DNA from 3 places in the Cupriavidus sp. 2KB_3 genome. Region 3 is predicted to be linked to each of the others. Evidence: predicted binding sites of a transcription regulator. Region 3 holds the regulator's gene; each other region holds the start of a gene.
What was found. The regulator FNR, encoded in region 3, switches genes on or off when oxygen is low (the NO sensors DNR and NnrR bind a similar motif). The targets are predictions, from matches to a motif close to TTGATNNNNATCAA.

Region 1 (7,942 bases), on a different contig from region 3:
GCCGGCCGAGGCGCGCGCCGCCACCAAGGCGTTGAACCTGATGCAGCAACGCATCCGCACGCAGCTGGCGCAGCAGTCGCGCTTCCTGGCGGCAGTCTCCCACGACCTGCGCACGCCGCTCACGCGCATGAGCCTGCGCATCGAGCGCATCGAGGACAACGACGTGCGCTACCGGCTGCGGCAGGATCTGGCCGAGATGAACGGGCTGATCGATGCCACGCTCTATTACCTGCGTGACCGCGACGACGGCACCGGCCCGCGCCAGCGCGTGGACGTGCAGGCGCTGCTCCAGGCCATCGTCGACGATGCCGAGGAACTCGGCCAGGACGTGCGGCTCTCCGGCACCGCCGCGCCGCTGCTGGCCTATCCGGCGGAGTTGCGCCGCGCCGTGGTCAACCTCGTCGAGAACGCGCACCGCTACGGCGGCGCCGCGCATATCGTGCTGACGGACAGCCCCGAGCGCGTGCAGATCGACGTCTGCGACAACGGCCCCGGCATTCCGCCGGCGGAGTTGCCGCGCGTGCTGGAGCCGTTCTACCGCGTGGAGTCGTCGCGCAGCCGGGCCACCGGGGGCGTGGGGATGGGGCTGTCGATTGCCGCCGATATCGTCAATCGCCATGGCGGCGAGCTGACGCTGGACAACCGCGTCGAGGGCGGCCTGCGCGTGCGCATCACGCTGCCGCGCGACTGATAGATATAGGCGCCTGGGTCAGGCGCGCTGCGGCACGCCCGACTTGCCGATCGGCGCCAGTTGCACGTACTGCGAGCCGCGCAGCCCGCGCGTGAAGTCGAGCGTGAAATCGCCCACGTCGATGCGCGATTGCAGCGCGCGGCGCAACTCCAGCGCACCCGGCGCCCTGGCCGCGCTGGCGGCGCGCACCAGCCAGGCCGCGCCGATGTAGCCGGCCAGCGTGGCGGGCGAGGGCGGTTCGTCCAGGTATTGCTTCATCCGCGCCACGTGCTCCTTGACCACGCGCAGCGTGGATTCCTGCGGGCCGGGCGCCACCTGCGTGACCACCACGCCACCCGCGTAGTGGCCGCCGAGAATCTCGCGCGCGGCGGCCGGGCTCACCGCCGACAATCCCACCAGAAAGCCGTACCAACCCTGCGTGGCCAGCGCGCGGCCGAGGCTGCCGTAGGCGAGCGTGTCGCCGGCTACGATGACCGCGCCGGGCCGCGTTGCGGCGATGCGGCGCGCGCTGTCATCGACACTGCCAGTCAGCGTTACGGCGCGCGTAGCGAGGTCGCGCTCCATCCGGTCGAGCCACGGCGTGCCCGCCGCGAGCGTGCCGGCCGCGAAATCGGGCGACACGGCCAGCACGATGTTTTTCAGGCCATAGCTGCGCAACTGCCGCACGGCGGCGTCCAGCTCGGCCTGATAGTCGGCGCGCGTGAACCAGATGTTGTCGGCGGCCAGCGAGAGCCCGGAGAGCGGGGCGACGATCTGCACGCCGCGCCGGCTCAGTTCGGACGAGGTGGCCAGGGCGGGCAACAGTGTGTCGCCGGGGCCGAACAGCACGTCGATGTGGTCCGACTCGGCCATGCCGATGGCCTGCGACGTGGCGATGCGTGGGCTGGCATCGGCATCCCGCACCAAGTGCACGATGCGTGGCCCCTGGCCCGAGGCATTGGCCGCATCGAACAGCACCTTGGCGCCTGCAAGATAGTCGCGCGCCAGATCCGCCTGCGGCCCCACGCGGTCGAGCAGGTGGCCGACCACCAGCGACCGGCGCTGTGCGGCGGCGGGGTTGGCGGATTGAGGCTGGGCGAAGGCGGCCGGCGCCGCGAGCATCGCGGCCAGTGTGCCGAACGACCGGAGCATGCGGCGGCGCGCCGGCACGGCGGGCGACATCGTTCTGGGCGAGGCTGGGCGCATGGTCGGCGGGCGTTGGAATCGGGTGGAGGGGGGACGGCGGGCAGAGCCTATCGGCCGTTCGTGACGCTCGGATGACGCCAACGCCCCACGGCGGCGGGGCTGCGGGCGCAAGCGCGGCGTGCGCTTGATGCGCGTCAAGGTGGGCGGCGGCGCGGCGGCATAGCATCGTGACCATCTTCGCCTGCAAAAAGAGCGCGCCATGTCCGCCCCCACCCTCCCCAGCATGCCTGCCACCACGGCGTTCGACCGCCGCGCGCTGGCCGACTTCCGCAGCCTGGCCGGCCGTATCGACGGCAACGGCCCCCGTTACACTTCCTATCCCACCGCCGACCGCTTCGAGGCGGAGATGGACGACGCGCGCTACCTCGCCGCGCTCGACGCCTGCCGCGCCGACTCGCCCGCGCCGCTCTCGCTCTACCTGCACATCCCGTTCTGCGAGAACATCTGCTACTACTGCGGCTGCAACAAGATCATCACCAAGGACCACGCGCGCAGCGCGCGCTACGTCGACTACCTCGCCCGGGAAATGGCGATGGTGGCCGGCCGGCTCGGGGAGCGCCGCGCGGTCATGCAATCGCACTGGGGCGGCGGCACGCCGACCTTCCTTGATCCCGACGAAATGCGCCGCGTAATGGCCGCGCTGACGCAACACTTCCACCTGCTGCCCGACGGCGAGCACGCGATCGAGATCGATCCGCGCCGCGTGACCGATGCGCGCATGGCGCTGCTGGCGGAACTCGGTTTCAACCGGATCAGCCTTGGCGTGCAGGACTTCGACCTGGAGGTGCAGCAGGCGATCCATCGCGTGCAGTCCTACGAGGAAACGCGCGATGTGGTGCTGGCGGCGCGACGGCTCGGCTTCCGCTCGGTCAGCATGGACCTGATCTACGGGTTGCCGCACCAGACCACCGAACGTTTCGCGGCGACCATCGACCGCGTGCTGACGCTGCGGCCGGACCGGCTCTCGGTCTACAGCTACGCGCACCTGCCGCATGTGTTCAAGCCGCAGCGGCGCATCGACGAGGCGGCGCTGCCGCCCGCCGGCGAGAAGCTCGACATCCTGGTGTCCACGATCGAGCGCCTGACCGCCGCCGGCTATGTCTATATCGGCATGGATCATTTCGCGCTGCCGGACGACGACCTCGCCATCGCCCAGCAGGCCGGGCGCCTGCAACGCAACTTCCAGGGCTACGCCACGCACGCGGGGCACGATCAATTGGGCTTCGGCGTCTCGGCGATTGGCGCGGTGGCCGGCCACTACGCGCAGAACGCGCGCACCACGGACGAGTACTACGCCGCGCTGGACGAGGGCCGGCTGCCGGTGGCGCGCGGCTTCGGCATGTCCGCCGACGACCATCTGCGCAAGGCGATCATCGGCGCGCTGATGTGCCACGGCACGCTCGACATCGCGGCGGTGGAGGCCAGTCATGGCATCGACTTCGCCCGGACCTTCGCGCCGGAGCTGGCGGGGCTGGATGCGCTGGCGACGGAGGGGCTGTTGCGGCGCGATGCGTCGCGGATCGACATCACCCCGCTGGGCCGGCTGCTGGTGCGCCGCGTGGCGATGGTGTTCGACGGCTACCTGCGCCAGGACGCGGGGCGCGAAGTGCCGCTGGTGCGCTATTCGCGCGTGGTCTGAACTGCTGCCTATATATATAGGGATAGGGGCGCCGGATCGACCGGCCCCCAATCGAAACAAAAAAGCCCGCGAGGATCATCGCGGGCTTTTTTGCGTGGACTTGCAGGTGCGCTTTACGTTACTTCGATGCGTTGACCATGTAGTCGGCGGCGGCGATCACGTCGGCGTCGGCGCCGGCATAGCCACCCTTGGGCGGCATCACGCCCTTGCCCTTGAGCGCGAAGTTGTGGACGGCGTCCATGCCTTCCTTGATGCGCGGTGCCCAGGCGGCCTTGTCACCGAACTTCGGCGCACCTGCCACACCGGCGGCGTGGCAGGCGGCGCAGACCTGGTCGTAGACCTTCTTGCCGGTTTCGGCCGACGCAGCGGCCGGAGCGGCGGCAGCCGCAGCAACGGGTGCGGCGGCAGCGGGTGCCGGTGCGGCAGCAGCCGGCGCGGCGGGAGCAGCCGGTGCCGCAGCCTGCGCGTCAGGTGCCGAGGCGGCAGCCTGGGCCGGTGCGGCCTGTGCGGGTGCAGGCGGTTCCGGGAACTTGGCGCCGCCGGCGTCGGCCAGGTGCACCACGGCGCGGGCCAGTTCGTAGTCGGTGTAGTCGTCCGGGGAGGTGCCAGCGCGGGCGGGCATCGCCCCCTTGCCGTTCATCACGGATTTCAGCAGGCCGTCAAAGCCCTGGCCGATCCGCGCGGTCCAGTCGCCGGGCGTGCCGTACTTGGGCGCGCCTGCCGCACCGGTGGCGTGGCAGGCGGCGCAGACTTCCTTGTAGACCTGCTCGCCCGTCTTGAAGACGCGTGGCGCGTTCGGGTCCTTGATTTCCAGGGACGCGACGGGTTGGATGCGATGATTGATGGCTTCGGCCGTCTGGGTGGAGCCGGCGCCCTCGTGGGTACCGTGACCAACAAAACTGACCAACAGGACGATCACGATAATCGGCACCAGGAAGGCGGCGATCACGACAGCGATCAGTTGTTTCGGGGTCTTGATGGGAGACTCGTGGTGGTCGTTTTCTTGGTGGACGTCACTCATACAGAACTCTCGATTTTGCAGGGAAACCTAGTGCAGCGCGTTGGGGGCGGCTTGCTTTGTTGGCCCTTGTCGGGGATGGGTCTGTTTTTGCCTTTCGGCTATCTGCGTCCGGGCCATGTCTCGTGTCCCGGGTACGTCTCGTTTCGACGCAAATAGCTGGCGATTATAGACCCAAGCCGTGGCGTCCGGGGCCAAAAGCGGCGGCTGCGAGACCTGCCGGAACCCTTCCCGGCGCAACCCGCATGGACGCCGCCCGGCAAACGAGGTATCCTATGCGACTTTCCGACGCCGGCCCTCGTCCGACGTCAAACGCAGCTCACATCGCGCCCGTAGCTCAATGGATAGAGTACTGCCCTCCGAAGGCAGGGGTTGCTGGTTCGATCCCAGCCGGGCGCGCCACGAATTCACTCCTCGTCATTCCTCGCCTTCCACTTCCGGCCACAGCTTCGGGAACAGGAATCGCAGGCTCTTCAGCGGCAGCGCGAACGCTACCGGGTCTCGATGCGAGGCCGACGTGAGCACCCCGAAGTCGAGCAGGCTCCGCAGGATGCGGCGCGTGGTTGTCTCGCTTTCCCCGACGATCTGCGAAAACTCCGCCCGGCTGAGCGAGCGGGTGAGCGCCACCATTTCCAGCGCCAGCGCCGTTTTTTCCGGGCGAATGACGGATTTCTCCGAGCCGATGGTCCATGGATTTCTGTCCAGATAAGACAGAAGGTCCATCAATCGCGCCCGCAGCCCGTCGAATTCGACCATCTTCAGCATGAAATCCACCTGGTCCAGGCAGCAGTCCAGGAAGTAATCGACGAATTTCACGAGCTCTTCCTGCGAGAGGTTGCCGCGCCCGTCCAGGTCGTTGCGGCGTTGCTGATCGGCCGCTGCCAGCCGCAGGTAGTAGTCGTCGTGCGTCCGGGCGAAACCCCGCAGTGGCGACCAGAGCCCATCGGTCAGGCCAGACGCGTGGAGCGTCAGATGGCTGTGCAGCCGGCAGACACGGCCATTTCCGTCGATGAACGGGTGAATCCACGCCAGCCCGTGGTGCGAGCAGGCGACGGCAATCAGCTGATGCTCGAAGCCTTTTACGCGCTGGTAGGTCCGAGCCCAATCATCCATAAGGCGCGGCAGCAGGTCTACCGGCGGCGCGGCGTGCCTGCCCACGCTGACCATTTTTTCTCGCAACTGGCCCGGAAGGATCGGCTCGCCCTGTTCCGTCACGCGGAATTCGGCAGGCATCGCCTCAAAGAATAGCTGATGGATGCGGCGGACCTTTCCCGCGTCGAACATGGCGGAGGCCGGCAGATCCTTCCACTCCGCTTCCAGTTGCGCCTCCGCCTCGATGTGGGCGACGGCCATCCGCTGCTTCCGGTACTCGTCATGGTCTGACGAGTAATCGTGCCGGAGCGCCTGCTCGATCCGCGAGGGGGTCGTGTGTTGTCCCTCGATCTTGTTCGAGTAGTACGAATTCATGTTCCGCAGTAGCGGCACCAGCGCGTGGGCGACGGGTCCGTGCGTGCTGGCCAGGAGCCGCCTGGCATGCCGGGACAGTTCGGCGGCCTTTTCGAGCGGCCCTTCCATGACACGCTCTTCGAGGATCAAAGGCAGGAAGGTTGTTGCATCCATTGGATACGCTTGCAGCAGATCGAACCGTCTCACGGGCGTTCGTGTGGCTGCTAAATTGGTTGGTATTGTGAGCGCAAAGAATAGCCATAAAATCCTTTTAAAACAAGGAAAAATGTCCAATATCGGGTGGATCTCTGGATGGTTGCATGGAGGTTTTTAAGAAGCTTCCTACCGCGTTTGGCGCGGTGCGCGTTCAGCGGCACCCCGCGCTATCCACCGGCCAGCGGGCGCCAGTCCGCCCGCCGAGCACGCCCACCGCGCGCGAGGCGTCTCCCGCGCCGCCTCACCCCTGTAACCGATCGGTCGATTTCCGGCCTCCGGCGCACGCGGCGCGGGGCGGTGGTGGCCGGCAGGCCAGCGTGGATGCCCCCTCGGCGATTGTGGCGCGCGCCTTGCAGGGTGAAGAGGTTTCGTCGCCTGCATCGCGCACACCGTGGAGGAAACCGCCATGCCAACCCTGACCCCTGCCCATCTCGACATGCTGCGCCAGGCCGTGCGCGGCAAGGTCCTGCTGCCCGCCGACCCGGGCTATGACACGGCCCGCACCGTCTGGAACGCCACCGTGGACAAGCGGCCCGCCGTCATCGTGCAATGTACGGGCACTGCCGACGTGATCCAGGCCGTCAACTTCGCGCGGGACCGGGGCCTGGTGCTGGCCGTGCGCGGCGGCGGACACAATATCGCAGGCAGTGCGATCTGCGCGGACGGGCTGGTCATCGACCTCTCCACGCACCGCAGTGTCCAGATCGATCCCAAGGACAAGGTGGCCTGGGTCAGCGGCGGCGCCTTGCTGGCCGACTTCGACCACGAGGCGCAGGCGCTCGGGCTGGCCACGCCGCTCGGCATCAACTCCACCACCGGCGTGGCCGGGTTGACGCTCGGCGGCGGATTTGGCTGGCTGACGCGCCAGTACGGCATGACTGTGGATAACCTGCTCGGCTGCGAGGTGGTCACCGCCGATGGCCAGCGCCGCTGGGCCAGCGCCACCGAGGAGCCCGACCTGTTCTGGGCGCTGCGCGGTGGTGGCGGCAACTTCGGCGTGGTCACGCTGTTCCAGTTCAAGCTGCACGATGTCGGGCCGATGGTCACCACCGGGCTGCTTGTCTTCCCCGCCGCCGAAGGCAAGTCGGTGCTGCGCCAGTACCGCACCTTCGCGGAAAATGCGATGCCGGAGGAACTGAACGTCTGGGTCGTGCTGCGCAAGGCGCCGCCGCTGCCGTTCCTGCCGGCCTCCGCGCATGGCAGCGACGTGGTGATCCTGGCCGTGTTCTACAACGGCGACCCCGACACGGCCGACGCGGCCATCGCCCCGCTGCGCCAGTTCGGCCAGACCGTGGGCGAGCATGTGGGGCCGGCGCCGTACGCGGCGTGGCAGCAGGCGTTCGACCCGCTGCTCGGCCCGGGCGCGCGCAACTACTGGAAATCGCACAATTTCTCGCGCCTGGACGATGCCGCCATCGACGCGATGACCGACTTCGCGCTGCGCCTGCCGTCGCCGCTGGCCGACATCTTCATCGGCCAGGTGGGCGGGGTGGCCAACCGCGTGCCGCCCGATGCCACCGCCTACGCGCACCGCGACGCCCGCTACGTGATGAACGTGCACGCGCGCTGGGAGCGCAACGACGAGGACGCCGCCTGCATCGCCTGGGCGCGGGATTTTTTCCGCGCCACCGAGCCGTACGCCACGGGCAGCGTCTACGTGAACTTCCTGACCGAGGAGGAAACGGCACGCGTGGGCGCGGCCTATGGGCCGAACTACGACCGGCTGGCGCGCATCAAGCGCCAGTAC
Region 2 (7,942 bases), on a different contig from region 3:
TGCGGTAGGGTTGCCGCCAGGGTCCGGATCTGGTCGAGGTACTGGCCGAGCTCCACATGCTCGTGCTGGAGCCTGGCCACCTCCGTTGCAGGCAGGGAATTCGTCGACTTTGCGGGCGACAGGCGCAGCGCGCGCAGTGCATTGAGGATGACGGCAACATCGATGACTTCCTGCAACACCGCGCCGGAGAAGGGCGGAAGATACCCGGCCAGCGCCACCAGCATGCCGAGGAACGATAACGACATGCCGACCATGACGCTCTGCCAGGCGATGCGACGCGTTCCTCGGGCGATGGTGACGGCGTCGACCAGGCGGTCGAAGCGGTCGACGAGCAGGACAACATCCGCAGCCTGCACGGTGGAGGCGGCGCCTCGCGCACCCATGGCCACCCCGACGTCCGCGGCAGCCAGGGCCGGGGCGTCATTGGTGCCGTCTCCGATCATGATCACGGTTCCAGACGCCCGCGCGCGCTTGATCTTGTCCAGCTTGTCCGCAGGAGACTGCTCGGCGAAGACCTCCGTGATGCCCAGGATCTCGCCGACGGACTGCGCCATGTCGAGCTGGTCGCCGGTGAGCATGGCCTGACGCTGAATGCCGAGCTCCCGGAGCATGCGCAGCGCGCGGGGTGCCTCCAGGCGGATACCATCCAGAAACTGCAGGAGGCCGGCAAGGCGACCATCGATGCTGAGGAACACGGTAGAGGCGCCTTCCGGGCGCATGCGCTTCAGGGACGCGCCTGCCCAGGACGGAAGGTCGCCTGTGCCGAGCACATACTGCATGGCCCCCAGCTTGATATCCAGGCCACCGACCATGGCTTGTACGCCGGATCCTGGCACTTCCCGTACGTTGGCGGGGGGCGCCAGCTGCAATCCCCGCTCGCGTGCCGCCACGGCAATTGCATCGGAGATGACGTGCGTGGAGGCACAGGCGACGGACCCGGCAAGGCGGAGGATCTCGTCCGACTGGAACGAGGGGGCGCAATCGACGGCAGCGAGGTGGGCGCGCCCGCTGGTCAGGGTGCCGGTCTTGTCGAAGAAGAGGGTGTTCGCGACGGCCAGACGCTCGAGCGCGCCGCCGCCCTTGACAAGCACCCCCCGTTTGGCGCAACGGGACATCCCCGAAACGATCGCGGTGGGTACCGCGAGGATCAGGGGGCACGGGGTAGCCACTACGAGCACAGCGAGACTCCGCAGCGGATCGCCAGTCCAGATCCAGCCCGCGGCGGCCAGCAGCACCGCGACGGCCATGAAGGCGACGGCGTAGCGGTCCGCAAGGCGTGCCCCAGGGCTGCGCTCCTTCTGGGCGGCTTCCACCATCCGGACGATGCCTGCGAAGGTGCTGTGTTCAGCAGTGGCGCCGGCGATCATTTCGACGGCCGCGCCCGAGTTCAGCACGCCGCTGCTGACCGCCTCGCCCGCCGCCCGTTTCCGGATTGCGGCCTCGCCGGTCAGGGTGGACTCGTCAAGATCGGCCGGATGGCTGAGCGTGCCGTCGACGGGGACGATCTCGCCATGCCTGACCATCAGCTGGTCGCCAACGCGTACGTCAGCGAGGTCGATGTCTTGCCACTGCTGCCCGTCGAACCGGTGCGCGCGCTTCGGCGCGTGGGCGAGCAGTGCGGTGATCTCCCGTTGCGCGCGCGCTTGTGCGTACGACTCCAGCATGCGCCCGCTGGCAAGCATGAGCGTGATGACGGACGCAATCAGCCATTCGCCGAACCAGAGTGCGAAGCCAATGGAGAGGAGGGCGAGCAGATCGACCCCGGCCTGCCGTCGCAACAGCGATCTTGTGCAGTCGACGAGCAAGGCGAGGACATTCGGGGCAATGCCGCCGATCCAGATCCAGCGAGCGAGGTTCGCATCGCCGAACTGACTGGCCGCCCAGCCGCCAAGGAGAGTCAGTGCTGAGATGACCAGTAACAGCAGATTCATGAAGTCGGCTTTTCGCCATGTGCGAGCGGGATGGCACCTGGCGCCGGCACTCGCCGCGGCGCTGCAATCAGTGTAGGTGCTGAGGTGACGAATGCGGCTGCTGAGAATCATTCGCGATCCGCTCCCCCCGTCTCAGCGGCCCAACTAGATTTGCGCCAACGCCTCCGGGTCGAAGATCTCGATCTGTTTGCCGTCGACCCGCATCAGGCCTTCGCGCTGGAATCGGGAGAAGGTCCGGCTGACGGTCTCGAGCTTGATGCCGAGGTAGCTGCCAATTTCCTCACGCGTCATGCGCAGCGTGAACGATCGCGCGGCGTATCCCCGCTCAAGCAGGCGTCGCGAGAAATCAACCAGGAAAGACGCGACGCGTCGTTCAGCGGTCATGCCGGACAGCAGGACCATCTGCCTGGAATTGCGCACGATTTCGCGGCTGAGGGTCTGGTTGAGGTGGTGCTGCACGCTGCGCACGTCGTGGCAGAGCGATTCCAGCGCGGCGAAGGGGATGATGCAGACTGCACTGTCTTCCAGCGCGATGGCATCGCAATCGTATTGCCCGCTGCCGATGGCGCCCAGCCCAAGCGTTTCGCCCGGCAGGATGAAATCGCTGACATGTTCCAGGCCATCTTCGTGGCCGGCAACGGTCTTGAACGATCCCGAGCGCAGGGTATACAAGCTGTGGAACTTGTCGCCGACGCGGAAGAGATAATCGCCGCGATGAATCATGCGCCATTGACTGACAGCCCGTTCGAGGCGGGGCAGTTCGTCTTCGCCCAGACACGACGCAAAACAGAGCGCCCGGAGGCTGCAAAGCGAACAGTTCGCATTCATCTGCCTTGGCGCTTCGCCGAGGCGCGTATCAGGCGGCGCCAATAGGTCGTCCGCGCCAGGCGAATGCGACGCTTCCAACACCTGAGTGGATCCGTACATGATTGCTTCCTCCTGTTGAGGCTGCAGTGGGCGCGGACTTGAGTCCTGCGCCGGCGGTCGCATCAGACGTGAGCCGTTGGATTGAGTATTGACGAGCGCGAGGCCGAGCGAAATCAGCAATGGCTGAGACCAGCGTCAGGAATGAGTCGGCTTCTGTCAGGGTAACCTGACATGGCGGGGATGACGTGCCCGGATGTCTAGCAGGCGAAGAGCGTGGGAATCGGCGATTTGCTCAGCAGCGTGTCGGCGACCCTGCCCAGGACGAGATCGCTCATGGCGCGGCGTCCGTATTCCCCACAGACGAGGAGGTCGGCCTTGCGGCGCGCGGTCAATTCCAGCAGGGCGTCGCCCACACTGCCGGATGGATGGACGATCATTTCCGTCAGCGTCGCTTTCACGCCATGGCGGGAAAGCCAGCTCATCGCGTAGCTTGGCGGCGCGACACCCGGGTGGCGCCCCAGGCCGTCAGGCGGGCAGGATACGAGGTTCACGCGCTGGGCGAGCAGGAGAAAGGGTAGTGCGCTCCGCAGCGCCATGGCCGATCCACGGGTGCCGCTCCACGCCACCATGGCCGATGCATAGGGCCACGGTGCCGCGGCAATCTTGCCGCCGGCGGGGAGGACCAGCACCGGCGGGCCCGTGCCCACGATCGTCAATTCAATGAACCGCCGTGTGGCAGATGCGCCGACCTCACCTGGCGCCGGCTGGCCCACGATGATGAGATCTGCCAGCCGGCCTTCACAATGCATGGCATCGATAGGCGTGCCTTCCCCGACACGCCAGTCCACCGCCACGGGCAGGTGCTCCGTGGCGGTGTCAAAGGCCAGCCTCGCCGCATCACAGTTGGCCGAGAGGTCGGCTGCGATGGCGCTTCCCACGTGTTTTCCATTGTGGTGGCGATCGGTCCCGGCCGGGGCGCCGGCATTCTGCGAAAGAAGGCCGATCAACGTGGCATGGAATGCCGTAGCGATCGCCACCGCATGCGAGAGCCTGGCCGCGGATTGTGGGGATGCGTCCACATGGATCATGATGGCCGAGATGTCCATCCAGGCTCCTTGGCAAGGGGTCGAGCACGGGGATGGTTTCACTCTAAGTGAGTGCGGAAGGTCGACGTTGCGATACATCAACGTCGAACAGCTTTCCTCATCCTTGGCGCCAAGGGGCTAGATTTCTGAATCGTCGGGGAAGAGATTGGCCTGGATGGCGTAACGCACCAGTGCCGCGTCGCTGCGCAGTTGCAACTTTTCGAGCAGGCGCATCTTGTAGGTGCTGACGGTTTTCGCACTCACGGAGAGGGCCTCGGCGATCTCGGTCAGGGACTCCCCGTTCACGATGCGGCGGAAGACTTCGAGCTCCCGGTCCGACAGGCCCTTATGCGGGGCGTCTGGGCGCTCCTGCAGGCCGAGGGCGAGTTTCTCCGCCATTTCCGGGCTGACATAGGTGCCGCCGCCGGCAACCTTCCGGAGCGCAGCTACGAGATCGGTCGCCGCACTGTCCTTGGTCAGGTAGCCGGCGGCGCCCGCGCGAAACGCGCGGACGACGTATTGTTCCTCCGCATGCATCGTCAGTACGAGGATGCGCGTGGCGGGATGATCGGTACGGACCAGTCGCACCAGTTCCAGGCCGCTGCGGCCAGGCATGGAAAGATCGAGCAGGATGACATCCGGCGAAGTTTCCCTGACCACATGTGACACCTCCGATGCCTTGGAGGCCTCGCCAACGACCCCGACATCGGATTCTCGTTCGAGAATATGCCGCAAGCCGTTACGCACGACGGCATGATCGTCTGCAATCACCACACGTATCATGGCATTACCTCGTCTCGGCAAACCTGGTGGGAAACCGCAGGGAAAGTTCGAAGCCCCGGCCCGGGGTATTGGCAAGAGACAGGGTGCCGCCAAGCAGGCGTGCGCGCTCCCGAATACCGAGTAATCCAAACGAGCGACGGGCAGGATCCTTGATCTCGCCGTCCCAGCCGTCGCCATCGTCTCGCACAGACAGGACATGGTCGTCGTCGGCCTGATGCAGGTCGATCCACACCCGGCTCGCGTTGGCATGATGGACGACGTTATTCAGGGCTTCCTGAACGATCCTGAACACCGCCGTCGCTGCCTGATCGGAAACCTCGACATGATCCGGCACATGGGTGTCGACCGAAATCGCGTAACGATGGCTGAAGTCCTTTCCCAGCCAGTCGAGTGCCGCAGTCAGGCCCAGCTCATCCAGGAGGGCTGGCCGAAGGTCTGCCGAAATCTGTCGGACCGCGGCAATGGCGGCATCGAGCCCGGCGTGCATGGCGGCGGCCTGACTGCAACTGCCTGTGGAGGCGCCCTCCCTGCGCAGATCGTCCTCCAGCATGACGAGGTCCATTTTCAGGGCGCTCAAACGCTGGCCGATATCGTCATGCAGTTCCCTGGCCACCCGCCGTTTCTCCTCCTCCCGGGTGGAGAGGATGCTGTCGGAGAGGGCCTGCAGTTCTTCCCGGGAGTGACGCAACCGTGCTTCGGCGCGCACACGCTCCGTGACGTCGCGCAGCATGACGGTGAATAGCTTGCGTCCCTGGCTATCGCTGGTTTGTGAGATGGAAGCCTCGATCGGAAATTCACTGCCGTCCCGACGCAGGCCGAAGAGGGTGCGCTGCTGGCCCATTTGTCGATCGGACACGCCGGTGACGCCGAAGCGCTTGACGTGCGTCACATGCGACGCACGGAATCGGCTCGGAATCAGCAGGTCCAGCGGTTTTCCGACGGCCTCGGAGGCGGAAATGCCGAACAGCGCTTCAGCCATGGGGTTGAAGAGCACAATGCTTTGCCCCTCGTTTACCGAAACAATGGCCTCCATGGAGGTGCGCACTATTGCAGAAAAACATGCCTCGTTCCCTGTGATCTGATCCGGCAGGATCCAGCGGCCATCCGCATTCGGTGAGGGGAGCGTCATATTCGGCTCATTTGGAGGTGGCGCGGGCAGGCGCCTGCGCCGGCGGCCTGATGGCCCGGCTCATCACAATATAGCTTCTTCCAGTGAGAAATATGACGTTGAGAGCGTGCTTGAATACCGAGAATCATTAGCGCCACCACGCCGTGACCACTCGGCATCGTCTCCCTTTTCCGCTCGGCGGGGCGGCTTGATATGTATCAAGCCCTGCCGGGCCGTGGCACCTAGTCTGGACTCAACGCCATCTTGTGCTTGAAGGAGACCAGAATGAAACGGATGATCTTAGTGGCTACCGCAGCCGTCGTTGCCCTCGTGGCGGCACCCGCCATGGCGCAGAAAAACTACACGGATGGCGGCGACTTGTATGGCGGCTCCCATACGACCAAGGCAAAGCCGTCGTCGCCTGAAAAGGGGAAGGAAGGTGCCAGCAAGGCCGGGAATTTCGACCCGTACACCGATGGCGTGAGGACGAAGTCCAACGCTGCGCCGGCGAAGAAGCTGCCGGACGAGCGGCCCCAACCGGACGATGTGGCGCGGTCGGGCAAGTTCGATCCCTACACCGAGGGGCAGAGCAAGTAGACGGCCGGCCATTGGTAGAGGAGACAGGTCATGTACCAGAAAATTCTGGTTGCCGTCGATGGGAGCCAATGCGCGGCGAGAGGCCTCGACGAGGCGATCAGGCTGGCGGCGGCTTTCGATGCCGAACTTGAGATCGTGCACATCGTCGACCCCGGCTATGAGGAGGAGGGCGTGCGGGCAAGGCTCGTGGCAGAGGGCAAGAAGCTGCTGGCGGATGCCCTGGCGAGCGCGGAAGCGAGGAATGTTCGAGGCCGCGTCGTGATGGTCGATGACATCGACGCGCCGGGAAACATCGCCGGCCAGCTTCGGCGGATCGTGGAGCGTAGCGATGCGCAACTCGTCGTGACCGGCACGCACGGGCGCAGCGGCCTGAAGAGCCTGTTGATGGGTAGCGTTGCAGAGGAGATCGTGCGCCATAGTGCCGTTCCGGTAGTGCTCGTGCCTCAACGGCGCTAGCCGCATGCCGATGCGCGATGCGCCGCGCCAGTCACCGCGCGTGTAAGACCTGGGTAAGGGGTAGCGATTAACCTAGCGGCATGGATTGCGATGACATCCATCGCGTCCAGCACTGCGCCGCCCAAGGTCGGCGATGACGAAGCATAAGAAATGGCAGGAGACATCGATGAATGAAGATCTGGTCGCAAGACTCAGGGCAAATCCCGCATACCATGAGCTTGTCCGCAAACGCAGCAGGCTTGGCTGGTCGTTGACCGCCGTGATGCTGGTTGTCTACTACGGGTACGTTCTGCTGATCGCCTTCGACAAGGAGCTTCTCTCTACAAGAATGGGAAGCGGCGTGATGACATGGGGGATGCCGATCGGCCTGTTCGTGATTGCATTCACGGTGGCCATCACCGGCTTCTACGTGCGCCATGCCAATGACTCGTACGACAAGCTGACCGAGCAGATCAAGCGGGAGGTGGCATGAGAACCCACCACGCCATCGTCGCCAGCGCGGCGCTGCTGCTGGCATCGGCCGCCCTTGCAGCGGGCGGAGACCTCGGGCAGATGCAGCGGCAGCCGACCAACTGGACGGCCATCGGCATGTTCACCGTGTTCGTCATTGGCACGCTGTTCATTACCAAGTGGGCAGCCACGAAGACAAAATCAGCGGCCGCCTTCTATACCGGTGGCGGCGGCATCACCGGATTCCAGAACGGCCTGGCGATTGCTGGCGACTACATGTCGGCGGCCTCATTCCTAGGCATTTCGGCGGCCGTCTTCACCAATGGCTATGACGGCCTGATCTACTCCATCGGCTTCCTCGTCGGCTGGCCGATCGTCACTTTTCTAATGGCGGAGCGGCTGCGCAACCTGGGCCGCTTCACCTTTGCCGATGTTGCTGCCTACCGCTTCAAGCAGGGGCCGATCCGCGCGTTCGCGGCATCGGGCACGCTGGTCGTGGTCGCCTTCTACCTGATTGCGCAGATGGTGGGTGCCGGGCAACTCATCAAGCTGCTGTTCGGGCTGGAATACTGGATCGCGGTGGTCATCGTCGGTACGCTGATGATGGTGTATGTCCTCTTCGGCGGCATGACCGCGACGACGTGGGTACAGATCATCAAGGCCTG
Region 3 (7,942 bases):
AGACCACGTGCGCGGCCTGCCATGGGGCAAGCGGCAAGGGGAATCAGGCGCTTGGCGCGCCGAACCTGTCGGACAGCGTCTGGCTCTACGGCAGTTCGGAAAATGCCATCGTCGAGGCGATCCTGAAGGGCCACAACGGCCACATGCCCGCGCACGAGGAAATCCTGACGCCCGAGCGTATCCGCATGCTGACCGCCTATGTGTGGGGTCTCTCCAACACTGGAGCGGCCGGACAATGATCAACAGCCCCCGGGCAGGGCGGCAAGCCGCCTGCCGGGGCGCGAGGAACACCAGATGAACGCGCCCCCCAATGCTGCACAGCCCGTGGCGGACGACGCCGCCACGCCGGAGCCCTCACGGCCGGACGACAGCCCGCCATGGCGCCCGGCAGCCGCGCCTCGATCCGCGCAGCCTGCCCAGCCCGCCCAATCGGCTGAATCTTCTGAAGAGACGCTCTACGAGGTTCGGCGCAAGATCTATCCGCGCTCGGTCGCGGGCGCCTTCTCGAGCTGGCGAGTCTGGCTCGTCATCCTCACCCAGCTGGTCTATTACGGCACGCCGTGGCTGCAATGGAACAACCGCCAGGCGGTGCTGTTCGACCTCGGCGCCCGCAAGTTCTATATCTTCGGCCTCGTGCTGTGGCCGCAGGACGTGATTTACCTCGCGGTCCTGCTTGTCATCTCGGCCCTGGCGCTGTTCCTGTTCACTGCTATTGCGGGCCGGCTGTTCTGCGGCTACGCGTGCCCACAGACCGTCTACACCGAGATCTTCATGTGGATCGAGCGGCGCGTGGAAGGCGACCGCATCGCCCGTATCCGGCTGGACGGCGACCCGTGGAGTCTGCGCAAGCTGCGACTCAAGGCGACCAAGCACGCGCTCTGGGTGGTGATCGCCCTGTGGACCGGCTTCACCTTTGTCGGCTACTTTTCTCCGATCCGCGAGCTGGGCGGGCAGGTGGTCGATTTCTCGCTGGGGCCGTGGCAGTCGTTCTGGATGCTGTTCTATGCGTTCGCCACCTGGGGTAACGCGGGCTTCATGCGCGAACAGGTGTGCAAGTACATGTGCCCGTACGCGCGCTTCCAGAGCGTGATGGTCGACCGCGATACCTTCGTGGTGACCTATGACGTAGGTCGAGGCGAGCCGCGCGGCAGCCGATCGCGCAAGGCGGACCGGCACACCGCCGGCATTGGCGATTGTGTCAATTGCAGCATCTGTGTGCAGGTCTGTCCGACCGGGATCGACATCCGCGACGGATTGCAATACGAGTGCATCGGCTGCGGAGCTTGCATCGACGCCTGTAACCAGGTCATGGACAAGATGGCCTATCCGCGCGGCTTGATCCGCTACACCTCCGAGAACGCAATGCGCAAGGGCCTGTCGGCGGTGGCGGCGCGCAGGCGGCTGTTCCGCACGCGGACGATCATCTACGCGGTGATCTGGTCGGTGCTGGTAGGAGGCTTTATCGGGTCGCTGGCGATGCGCGCACCACTCAAGGTCGATGTCATCCGCGATCGGGGTGCCTTGGGTCGCGAGGTCGAAGGTCGATGGATCGAGAACGTGTACCGGCTGCAACTGATCAATACCACCGAGGCTCCGATGCGCGTCCGGGTACAGGCGACGAGCGCGGCGCTGCAAGGGCTGACCATTGAGTACGACAAGTCGGCGGAAACGCTTGCGCCCACGTCGAACCGCCTGTTGCCCGTGCGCATCCGTATCCCGATCGACCACGCGCCGCAGGGCACGCACAAGATCCGCATCACGGTCACGGGGGAGGGCATGGACGATGCGCGGGAGCGCGCGCAGATCCAGGAAGCGACCAGCTTCATCGTGCCGCGCGGACTGTAGTGCGGGTCATCCAGGAAATTATCGACGCAAGGAGTAGGCAATGACAGCGCAACAAATCAAGCCGTGGTGGAAGGAACCGTGGCCGTGGTTGCTGATGAGTGGCCCGCTGGTGGCGATGATCGGCTGTGGTGTGACGATCTGGCTCGCCAATACCCACGCCGACGTGCCGGTGCGCGATGCTGCGCGGCATGGGCTGGTGGTGGAAAAGTTGGATGGGTCCGCCGCGCGCGCCGCCGCCCATGTCAATGAGACGGCGAGGCGGCCATGAGACTACGCTGGCTGATGTGGGTGATGTGGCCAGCGTTTCTGATCGGCGGCGTGGCTACGGCAACGGTGTTCTCGATTGTGGATCCCAGTGACCTGAGCTTCTTCGGTCATCCGGTCGACGCGTCGCGCGAAGCGGTCTACACCGTGGGATTCTTGCTGGCGTGGCTGTTCTGTGCCTTGTCGAGCGGCTTGACGCTCTACACCATGCCGACGCCGCTCAGCGATACCGATGAACTCGAGTAGCCCGCGCACCACCGCTGGCGAGGCGGCCTCAGCAGGATCGGTTGTAGATCTGCTTGATGCCGGCCATGTCGATGAGCTTGACGTGGCGCTGGCGGATCTGGATCAGGCCCGCCTCGGCAAATCGGGAGAACAGGCGGCTCACGGTCTCCAGTTTCAGGCCCAGATAGCTGCCGATCTCCTCGCGGCTCATGCGCAACACGAACTCGCTAGACGAGTAGCCACGCGCCGACAGGCGCTCGGAAAGATTGACGAGGAACGCGGCGAGCCGCTCCTCGGCGCGCATCGAGCCCAGTGTCATCAGCATGACCTGGTCCTGCGAGATTTCCTTGCTCATCAAGCGCAGGAACTGGGTTTGCAGCGAGGGCAGGTCACCCGAGAGCGCCTGCAGCTCGCTGAAGCGTACGACGCAGACTTCGGCGTCCTCGAGGGCCGTGGCATCGGAGGCATGCTGCATCTCGCCAAGGCCATCCAGGCCGACGATCTCGCCGGGCAGATGGAAGCCGGTGATCTGCGAGCGGCCATCCTCGAGCGTCACGTGCGTCTTGAGCGTGCCGAAGCGCACGGCATAGACGGCGGTGAGCGGATCGCCCATGCGATACAGCGTTTCGCCCTTGTGCACGCGCACGCGTTCCTGCACGAGCGTGTCCATCTTCAGGAGGTCCTGCTGCGACATGCCTACCGGCAGACAAAGCTGGCCCATCCCGCACGTGGAGCAACGGGGCGAGATCTCGGTGACGGGAATGGAGGTAAGCAATTGAGGGCTCTTGGTGATGCGCATTGCAGCAGGGGCGCGACAAATCAATTTTACCGCGTGAAGTGACGCCGAAGCGAGGGACCGTTGCCATTTGGTGTGCTTTTCAGCGTTTTTATCGTTGCGTTGTTTGGTGGCGTCCACTGTGCCGCGATGTGCGGCGGCATTGCGATGGCGGCCGAGCAGCGCGCGCCGGTGCGCGTGCCAGTGACGATCCATCGCTCGCCACGTGGCTGGCTCGTCGAATTGCTGGCGATGCACGCCGGACGCCTGACTACCTACGCGTTGCTGGGGGCCGTCATGGGTGCCGTCGGCGCCACCGCATGGAAGCAGGACTATCTGCCCGTGCAGCGGTGGCTCTATGGCGCAGGCGGGGCGATGCTGGTGATGTCGGGCTTCTGGTTGTTGCGTGGGCGCACCATGCGGGCGGCGGGCCTCGAGGCGCTTGCGGTGCGCGTGGCCCAGGGAGCGGTCGGCCGCGTGGGCGCGCTCGGTATCCGCCTGCCCGCGGGCTTGGCCCGGCATACGCCGCTCATGAGACGCTTCGGCTTGGGGCTCGCCTGGGGGATCGTGCCGTGTGGGATGGTCTATGGGGCACTCGCGATGGCGCTGCTGGCCGGCAATGCGGCGTCCGGCGCGCTGGTACTGTTCGCCTTCGGGCTGGGAACGCTGCCAAACCTGCTGGTGATTTCGGGGCTTTCAGGCTATGTGCGCCATTTGTCGCGCCGGCCGCTGCTCCGGGCGGTGGCGGGGGTGCTGATCATCGGCTTCGGCATCGTGGGCGTGGCGCGGGCGGTCTGGCTGCCCGAGACGCTGGCGGCGCATGGGTTTTGCGTGGTGTTTTGAGACAATTCCGAGTGGGGGGGCAGGCCAGCCGGGTTCATGCCATTTGCCACGTCGGGTGGCGGGCGGGTTGCGGACGGGGCCGGGAATGCCATACAATCGCGAGAACCACGGTATCGCGCCACGTAATTCCCTGGCGTCGCCGGGCCGGCATCCCTGATCTGGGATGCGTGTCCATGGGTCCGAGGCAGCGTTGGCTTGCCGGATCCGTCCCCACAGTTCATCCGGTTCAAAAGATCTGGTTTAAAAGGCCGGGCGGCCTTGTGGAGTGGTGGCGCAGGCGCAGGACGAAGCTTGTCCGGGCCGATATCCGTTTTTTCTTGCCGCCTTGGCAATCTGATTGTCCTGGCGAATGTCCGCTCCAAGGGGAAGGGTTCCGCCTGCGAGGGTAAAGGCGAGAGCGCGACGCAAGAGGTTCGACTCCCGGCGAAGCCAGCCGGATTCGGACGATCTCCTGCCGGAACGACCCGGCAAATCGATGCAAAAGAACGAAGTGCACCGCTTGGCTGCCTGGGCTGCGACAGGCTGCGAGTTGGCTGCGCAATGAGATGGCGGTGGCATCGGTACCGCTGTATCCGAAATCTCCAGTGCTCCGGGATTCGTCCGGGAGCAGGTGCAAAGACAGGCTGCACACAATCACATGAATACCCAAGAGGCGAAGATCGTCCTCGAGACCGCGCTGATTTGTGCGCAGGAGCCCCTGCGCCTCAACGATCTGCGCCGTCTTTTCGCCGACGATATCGGCGCCGACACCATCCGCGCCCTGTTGGACGAATTGCGACAGGACTGGCAGCAACGCGGTGTGGAACTCGTGGCCCTGGCCAGCGGCTGGCGTTTCCAGAGTCGACCCGAGATGCGTGAGTTCCTCGATCGGCTCAACCCGGAAAAGCCGCCCAAGTATTCGCGCGCCGTGATGGAGACACTTGCCATCATCGCCTATCGCCAGCCGGTGACGCGCGGCGATATCGAGGAAATCCGCGGCGTGACGGTCAGCACGGACGTGATCAAGAAGCTTGAGGATCGCAGCTGGATCGAGGTGATCGGGCACCGGGATGTGCCGGGCCGGCCCGCGCTCTACGCCACGACCAAGGCGTTTCTGGACGATCTGGGGCTGCGCACGCTGGATGAGCTGCCGCCGCTCGAGGACGCCCAGGCCCAGGTCCAGGCTGCCCTGCTGGACCAGCAGGCGATAGATTTTGAGGAAGTTGCCACGGCCAACCCGCCGGCTGGCGACGAAGAGGCCTTTGCCGAGCCCCAGCCCGTCGAGACCGCTGCCGAGGCGGTGGAAGCGGAGGTCGTGGCTGCGGCGGAGGGCGACCATGCGGAGCCGGTGGAGACGGAAGCCCACGGCGCCGATACCGAACAGAACGACACGCCGCACCCGCAAGACAACAGCGTTGCGCAGTGGCCCGCCGATGGCGGCCAGGACGACGACGCGCCGCTGGCCCACGCCAACGGTTTCCACGTGGACACAGCTGCTTCCTCCCCGGAAGCGGCCGACGATTCGGTCCGGGACGGCAACGCGCCGCATCCTGCTGAGGACGACGAACGCGTGTCCAACTGAATAACACGCAACATCGATAGTGAATACTTTGTCTGATTCCGCTGAGCAAGACGTCCGGCAACCGGACGCGCCGGGCGATACCGGCGCCGCGCCCGACGCGGGCAACGGCACCGACGGCGCGCCGCGCCGCAAGGGCCTGCGCCGTGGCCTGCGCAATCTGGTGGCGTCGCGCCGCCAGTCCGCACAGGACCGTGAGGGTGGCCGTGGCGAGGGCGATGCCGCTGCGCCGATGCAGGCCGACGCGCCGCAGCCCGACGCAGCCGCACCGGCCGGCCGCGAGCCGCGCCCCCGTGGTCGCCGCAAGCCGGTAGCCGATCGCGATACCCGCGACGTCCGCGAACCGCGTGCCGAGGCGAGTGACGCCGACGGCCAGCCCGCGCAGCCGCAGGGCGCCGGCGCGCGCAAGCGCCGCCAGCAGCCCCAGCGCAAGGCCGCGCTGGTCGATGGCGACAACAAGCCGGCAGCCCAGCAGCCCGGCCGGCGCGACAAGCGCGGTCAGGGTAGCCAAGGTGGCCAGGGTGGTCAGGGCCAACGCAAGGGTCAGGCGGGTGCCGCAGGTGGCAAGCCTTCGGAAAAATTCGAGCAGCGCGCCGGTGACAAGCCGGCCCGGGGCGCGAAGGGCGGCAAGCCTGCAGGCAAGCCAGCCGGCGGTGCCGAGGACGTCTTCAAATTCGTGATTTCGGAACAATTCGATCAGGAAGAGATGGCGTTGCCGCGCACCAAGGCCAAGCCGGTGCGCGAACTGTCCGCCGACGATGATGCGCCCAAGCTGCACAAGGTGCTGGCCGAAGGCGGCCTCGGCTCGCGTCGCGAAATGGAACAGCTGATCCTCGAGGGTCGTGTCTCGGTGAACGGCCTGCCGGCCCACATCGGCCAGCGGATCCTGCCGACCGACCAGGTGCGTGTGAACGGCAAGCTGATCCATCGCAAGGTGTCGTCCAAGCCGCCGCGCGTGCTGCTGTATCACAAGCCGTCAGGCGAAATTGTGAGCCAGAGCGATCCGGAAGGCCGTCCGACCGTGTTCGACAGCCTGCCGCGCATCAAGGCCGGCAAATGGGTGGCGGTTGGCCGTCTCGACTTCAATACCGAAGGCCTGCTGATCTTCACGACCTCGGGCGACATCGCCAACCGGTTCATGCACCCGCGCTACGGCGTGGAGCGCGAATACGCGGTGCGCACGCTGGGCGAGTTGGCCGAAGCCGATCGCCAGGCGCTGCTGCACGGGATTCAGCTGGACGATGGCGAGGCGAACTTCCTGCGCATTGCCGATGGCGGTGGCGAAGGGGTGAACCAGTGGTATCACGTGGCGCTGACCGAAGGCCGCAACCGCGAAGTGCGTCGCATGTTCGAGGCCGTCGGCCTGACCGTGTCGCGCCTGATCCGCACGCGCTATGGTCAGTTCCTGCTGCCGCGCGGCCTCAAGCGTGGCCGCTGGCAGGAGCTGGACCCGACCGACGTGCGCGCGCTGATGGCCAATATCGGCCTGAAGGCGCCGGCGAAGGGCGAGCAGGGCGGCAAGGGCGCCACCAAGGTGGGCGGCCGCAAGGCGCGCACCGAGGCGGCTATCGCCGGCATGCCGATGCACACCGGCATGGACGGTCTGCCGCGCTATGAGAAGGGTGGCGCGCGCGGTAACGGCGGTGCTGGCCGTGGCCAGCCGGATCCGATGCAGACCTCGATGGGTTACATCCCGACCGGCCCGGCGCCGCTGACGTCACACACCACCAAGTTCAGTGGTGGCGCTGCCGGCGGTCTGCGTGGCGGTGGTGCCGGTGGGCGCGGCGGCAATCGCGGCGGCCTCGGCGGCGGTGGTGGTATGGGTGGTGGCATGGGCGGTGGCGGCATGGGTGGCCAGCGCGGCCAGCAGCGTCGCGGGGGTGGCGAGGCCAACGGCAATGTGATGCCGAAGGCAACCAAGGGCGGCGGCAATGCCGGCGGCCCGCGTCGTCCGCGCGGTCGCGGCGGCAACCAGGGTGGCGGTCACCGCTAACTCAGGCAGGCGGCATGCAAGCCGGGGCTTGCCCAGGCCTGCATGCTGCCCGCGGATCCTGTCCGGCTTTTGCCTTTTGGACATAATCCGCGTATAATCAAAGTCTATTCAAAAGTGTCATCCTTAGCGAGGGTGGGCGAATGATGGGCATTGCGCCCATTTTTTTTTGGTTCGCCCGTTTTGTGCTTGTGGCCGCGACTGCGCCACGCCGGCGCCGGGGATGACGGGGCAGGCAAGGCAGCGGTTCGTTCCAGAACCTCGTTTCAGAACCTAGTTTCAGAACGGAAGTCGTTGTCCGGTGTCTGCCATGGTGTTGAAGGCCACTATTTCGGGAATACAGTGCATCTGGCAGATTTGATCGAAACCACCCTTAACGGCATGGGCTACGAGTTGGTTGAGCTCGAGCGTGCCCCGGCCGGACTGCTGCGTGTCTATATCG

Region 1: hemN (oxygen-independent coproporphyrinogen III oxidase) is a predicted target of FNR. The motif match lies at 2,001-2,014, and genes of this name have one in related genera.
Region 2: AB4120_RS07050 (universal stress protein) is a predicted target of FNR. The motif match lies at 3,972-3,985, and genes of this name have one in related genera.

Annotation. Positions count from the first base shown of each region.
Region 1 covers NZ_JBFRHD010000016.1:56,786-64,727, forward strand. Annotated here, with positions in the region: gene AB4120_RS17855 (ATP-binding protein) at 1-691, shown strand, start outside; gene AB4120_RS17860 (ABC transporter substrate-binding protein) at 710-1,876, opposite strand; gene hemN (oxygen-independent coproporphyrinogen III oxidase) at 2,076-3,515, shown strand; gene AB4120_RS17870 (c-type cytochrome) at 3,634-4,536, opposite strand; tRNA gene AB4120_RS17875 (tRNA-Arg) at 4,860-4,935, shown strand; gene AB4120_RS17880 (Fic family protein) at 4,951-6,186, opposite strand; gene AB4120_RS17885 (FAD-binding oxidoreductase) at 6,602-7,942, shown strand, end outside.
Region 2 covers NZ_JBFRHD010000005.1:196,227-204,168, forward strand. Annotated here, with positions in the region: gene AB4120_RS07040 (heavy metal translocating P-type ATPase) at 1-1,931, opposite strand, end outside; gene AB4120_RS07045 (helix-turn-helix domain-containing protein) at 2,076-2,858, opposite strand; gene AB4120_RS07050 (universal stress protein) at 3,056-3,904, opposite strand; gene AB4120_RS07055 (response regulator) at 4,022-4,666, opposite strand; gene AB4120_RS07060 (PAS domain-containing sensor histidine kinase) at 4,671-5,795, opposite strand; gene AB4120_RS07065 (hypothetical protein) at 6,060-6,371, shown strand; gene AB4120_RS07070 (universal stress protein) at 6,402-6,827, shown strand; gene AB4120_RS07075 (DUF485 domain-containing protein) at 6,994-7,299, shown strand; gene AB4120_RS07080 (cation acetate symporter) at 7,296-7,942, shown strand, end outside.
Region 3 covers NZ_JBFRHD010000019.1:102,614-110,555, forward strand. Annotated here, with positions in the region: gene ccoP (cytochrome-c oxidase, cbb3-type subunit III) at 1-239, shown strand, start outside; gene ccoG (cytochrome c oxidase accessory protein CcoG) at 295-1,845, shown strand; gene AB4120_RS20350 (hypothetical protein) at 1,886-2,113, shown strand; gene AB4120_RS20355 (hypothetical protein) at 2,110-2,355, shown strand; gene fnr (fumarate/nitrate reduction transcriptional regulator Fnr) at 2,384-3,109, opposite strand; gene AB4120_RS20365 (sulfite exporter TauE/SafE family protein) at 3,194-3,952, shown strand; gene scpB (SMC-Scp complex subunit ScpB) at 4,590-5,513, shown strand; gene rluB (23S rRNA pseudouridine(2605) synthase RluB) at 5,542-7,503, shown strand; gene rimP (ribosome maturation factor RimP) at 7,843-7,942, shown strand, end outside.